2 regions of the Allobosea sp. GW821-FHT10B12 genome follow, and region 1 is predicted to be linked to the other one. Evidence: riboswitches for the same ligand, from Rfam matches in the RefSeq annotation. Region 1 holds a riboswitch; the other holds the start of a gene.
The links. Region 1 has a riboswitch for thiamine pyrophosphate ahead of AC07O0_RS00185 (ABC transporter permease). Riboswitches for the same ligand answer to the same signal wherever they lie in the genome.
Positions count from the first base shown of each region.

Region 2: another riboswitch for thiamine pyrophosphate. It lies ahead of thiC (phosphomethylpyrimidine synthase ThiC); the one in region 1 lies ahead of AC07O0_RS00185 (ABC transporter permease).

Region 1 is NZ_JBWKNL010000001.1:32,019-34,401, reverse strand. Features, by position in the region: gene AC07O0_RS00190 (ABC transporter substrate-binding protein) at 1-589, opposite strand, end outside; gene AC07O0_RS00185 (ABC transporter permease) at 633-1,376, opposite strand; TPP riboswitch at 1,474-1,570, opposite strand; gene AC07O0_RS00180 (TenA family protein) at 1,630-2,274, opposite strand; gene AC07O0_RS00175 (hypothetical protein) at 2,333-2,383, opposite strand, start outside.
Region 2 is NZ_JBWKNL010000004.1:404,495-406,877, forward strand. Features, by position in the region: gene AC07O0_RS16555 (hypothetical protein) at 1-425, shown strand, start outside; gene AC07O0_RS16560 (hypothetical protein) at 492-692, shown strand; TPP riboswitch at 796-900, shown strand; gene thiC (phosphomethylpyrimidine synthase ThiC) at 979-2,383, shown strand, end outside.

The sequences.
Region 1 (2,383 bases):
GCTTGAGCTGCGTCAGCTCGAAATTGCGATAGCCGCCGATGGTGGCGTCGACCTTGCCGCCGATCAGCGCGGCCGAGAGCGCGAAGTTGACGTTGACCAGCTTGACGTCGTCGAGCTTGAGCCCGGCCTTGGCCAGCATCTGGCCGAGCAAGGTGGTCTCCGTGCCCGAGACGGCGTAGCCGATGGTCTTGCCCTTGAGGTCGGCGAGGCTCTTGATCGGCCCGTCGGCCTTGACGATGACGCTGTTGAGCGGGGTCTCGACCAGCGTGCCGACGCGGACGATCGGGATGCCGGCGGCGTGGTCGAGATAGAGATTGGGCTGGTAGTGGATGCCGATATCGGCCTGGCCGGCGGCGACGAGGCGCGGCACGGCGGAGGGGTCGGAGGGCGGCACCATGGTGACTTCGAGCCCGGCCTCCCTAAATAGACCGAGTTGCTGCGCGACGACGAGCGGCGCGTGGTCCGGATTGACGAACCATTCGAGCATCACCGTCAGCTTGTCGGCGGCGCGCGCCGGGCTGGCGAGGCCGGCGGCCAAGACGAGGCCGGTGGCGAGGAGAGTGCGTCTGGTCAGGGCGCGGAGCGTCATCAGGCGAAATCCTTCTGCGTGATCGGCTTGAAGCGAAGTGGCGTCACGGCTCGCTCGCCCAGGGGAGGAGGCGCGGGCCGAGCGCATCGACGAGATGGCGCAGGACGAGGCTGAGCACGGCGAGGACCGTCATCGCGGCGAAGACCGTGTCGGTCTGCATGCGGGCATTGGCCTGGACCATGACGAAGCCGAGCCCGGCGGAGGCGCCGACCCATTCGCCGATCACCGCGCCGAGCGGCGCCAGCGGAGCCGCGACCCGCAGGCCGGTGAGCAAGCTCGGCATCGCCAGCGGCAGGCGGACATAACGCAGCGTCTGCCAATGCGTCGCCGTGGTCAGGGCGGTGGCGTCGATCAGCTCGGGATCGGTCCGGCGCAGGCCGTCGGTGAAGGCGGAGGCGACCGGGAAGAAGATGATGATCGTCGCCATGATCACCTTCGAGCCCATGCCGAAGCCGAACCAGACCACCAGCAGCGGCGCGATGACGAAGACCGGGAAGGATTGCAGGACCAGCAGGACCGGCCAGATGAGGCGACCGAGTCGCGGCAGCGCCACGATCGCGAGCGCGGTCAGCGCGCCGAACAACGAGCCGAGCACGAAGCCGAGCGCCATCTCGGCGATGGTGGTGAGGCTGTGGCTGAAGAGGAAGCCGGGCTGGCGCTGGAAGGCCAGCGCCACGTCGAGCGGCGAGGGCAGGATGTAGCGCGGTGGCTGGAACAGCCAGATCGCGCTTTGCCAGGCCAGGAGCAGGACGAGAATCGTCCGCAGGGCTGGAGCGAGCGCGGCCATCATCAGCCCCGCTGCGGCCGAACTGCGCTCTATCCTGTCCTGCGTCGTCAAAGCTCGCCTTTCCGGTGGAAGGCGGGCACGGGGATGAGCACTGACGAGGCTGCCCCGAGCGACTCCCTCCGCCAGCATGATCTGGTTCAGGTTCGAAGGGTGCTTCTCAGCTCGCCTTCCGGCGAACGCCCCCGTCTCTCGATTGTGCTTGTGGCAGAAAGGCTTGCGCCTGTCACGCCTGCCTCAGGCCGCAGCGCGCCGCTCAGGCTTCGTCATAGGCCGAGTCGAAGAAGGCCTTCTCCAGCGCGACGGTACGCAGGAAGAAGTCCCGACTCGTCTGCGTCTCGCTTGGGCCGACACGGTCGAGCTCGCTTCGTAGGAAGTCGACGAAGTCGCGGAAGTCGGGATTGTCGTGCAGGGTGATCCATTCGGCATGGACGAAGTTCGCCGGCAGCGGCTCTGACACCTGCTGGGCCCAGTCGAGATAGAGCCATTCGGCCACGACCAGCACGGAGAGGGCGGCGGCGTAAGAGCGCGTCGCGGCGGCTTCGCGCATGATCGCCTTGAAGCCGGCGGTGGCCTTGCTGTCGGGAGGCGTAGCGCGGTCCTGCTCGCTGACGCCGAGCGCCGCGAAGGAGCGCAGGAAATAGGTGTTCTCCTCGCCGCTGACCATGCCGATGAAGCGGCCGAAGCGGATGCGGGCCTCGAAGCTGTCGGCGCCGGCGAGCGCGGCGCCGAGCAGGGTCAGGAAGCTGTCGAGGAAGCGATGGTCCTGGATCAGGTAGCGGGCCATGACCGCGTTGGAGACCGAGCCATCGAGCAGTTCGCGGACGAAGCGGTGGCCGACGGATTGCGACCAGGCCGGCTGGCTGGCCTGGCGGAGGGTCTCGGTGAAACGTTCGGTCATGGGCGTAGCCTTCTGCTGATCGGGCTCTCCCTATCAGCAGCGGCGCCGCGACCGCACGCTATTTCAGCCGCGCCGCGACGATCTTCGCGAGCTCGCCGACGCGCGCCTT
Region 2 (2,383 bases), on a different contig from region 1:
TGCCGGCACGTCGCTCTATTTGCGGCGACTATTACAACGGCGCGAAGTGCGGACAATCCCACTGCCACGCTGGAACCGGCGTCGCCCGCGCGGGTTGTTCCATCAGGCCGGTCATGGCTGCCGGCCCGACTGGAGGGGGTGTCATGCACGTGCGTCGCTGGTTCCTCGTCGGATTGATTTTCGTAGGCATTGTCGCAGCTGAGGCCGTTGCCGCTCAGTCGCCTTCACCGCAGCGTCAGCGGGCGCCTGGCGTGCCAATGGCGCCGAATGCGGGCGAGGTGCAGAAGCTCGAACCGCGCTCCGATCGTGTCGAGGCGCGGCGCGAGCGTGAGCAGCTGGCGCGCGATCGCTCCGCGCCGCCGGAGCCGAACCGCGAGATTCCGATGCCGAAGCCGGTGCCGTCGATCATCGCGCCTGCTCGATAGCGGTTGCGGCTTTAGGTTTAGATTCAGGTAACGATCGCTACCTATGGTGACGGCGAGGAGCCTGCCATGAGTGAGATGTCGGTCGTGATCGCCCAGAGCCTGATGAGCATGAAGTCGGCTGCGACGCAGCAGGCCATGCAGCTCGAAATGGTCAAGCAGAACGCCGATTCCGACCAGGCTCTCGTCGCCATGCTCCAGCAGGCCACTGAGCAGCAGCAGGCAATGCTACCCGCCGGCCAGGGCGGCAATCTCGACATCACGGCCTGATTCTCCCTCTCCATCGCGTGCAATGCCTATGGCGCATGCCAGTGCAGCGTGAAGCCGTGCTCCTTTGCCAGTTGCGCTGAGATCAGGACGGTTCTAACCTCCACCTCGTTCCGAGGGGTGCTCGATAAGAGCTGAGATGGCCTGACGGCCGAACCCATCGAACCTGATCCGGGTCATACCGGCGGAGGGACTGGAACGCGGCTGCGCCACAAATGCATCCGCAGACAGCGACTGGACCGTCAGACGCCCCGGATCTCCTGGACCTGCAAGGGAGGAGATCCTTACGATGAACGCCCACACCAAACCGCAGAAGAACAGCGTCAAGGCCGCGCCGCAAAGCGTGACGACCGGCCCGATCATCGGCTCGCGCAAGATCTATGTCGCCGCACCCGAGCATCCCGGGATGCGCGTGCCCTTCCGCGAGGTCGTGCTGACCACCGACGCCGAGCCGCCGGTCCGCATCTACGATCCGTCCGGCCCCTATACCGAGACCGATGCGAAGATCGATCTCAATGCCGGCCTGGTGCAGCCGCGCCGCGCTTGGCTCGACGCCCGCGGCTTCGAGACGGTCGCGGGACGTGCCGTCACTGCCGCCGACAACGGCAATATCTCGGCCGAGCAGCTGGTGCCGGCTTGTCCGGCCCAGCGCCCGATCCTCGAGGCCAGGTCCGGCCAGATGGCGACGCAGTACGAGTTCGCCAAAGCCGGCGTCATCACGCCCGAGATGATCTACGTCGCCCACCGCGAGAATCTCGGCCGCGCCGCCATGCTGGATGGCGCCCGCGAGCGTCATGCCGATGGCGAAAGCTTCGGCGCCTCGGTTCCCGAATTCGTCACGCCGGAGTTCGTCCGCGACGAGATCGCCCGCGGGCGCGCCATCATCCCCGCAAACATCAACCATCCCGAGCTCGAGCCGATGGCGATCGGCCGCAATTTCCTGGTCAAGATCAACGCCAATATCGGCAATTCGGCCGTGACCTCCGGCGCCGCCGAGGAGGTCGAGAAGCTGGTCTGGGCGATCCGCTGGGGCGCCGACACGGTCATGGACCTCTCGACCGGCCGCAACATCCACAACATCCGCTCCTGGATCCTGCGCAACTCGCCGGTCCCGATCGGCACGGTGCCGATCTACCAGGCGCTGGAGAAGGTCGGCGGCGATCCGATCAAGCTCGACTGGGAGGTGTTCAAGGACACGCTGATCGAGCAGGCCGAGCAGGGCGTCGACTATTTCACCATCCATGCCGGCGTCAGGCTGCCTTATGTCCCGCTGACGGCCTCCCGGGTCACCGGCATCGTCTCGCGCGGCGGCTCGATCATGGCGCGCTGGTGCCTGGCGCATCACAAGGAGAGCTTCCTCTACGAGCGCTTCGACGAGATCTGCGAGATCATGCGGCGCTACGACGTCTCGTTCTCGCTCGGCGACGGCCTGCGTCCGGGCTCGATCGCCGACGCCAACGACCGCGCCCAGTTCGCCGAGCTGGAGACGCTGGGCGAGCTCACCAAGGTCGCCTGGGACAAGGGCTGCCAGGTGATGATCGAGGGCCCCGGCCATGTGCCGATGCACAAGATCAAGGAGAACATGGACAAGCAGCTGCGCGAATGCGGCGAAGCCCCGTTCTACACATTGGGACCGCTGACCACCGACATCGCGCCCGGCTATGACCACATCACCTCCGGCATCGGGGCTGCGA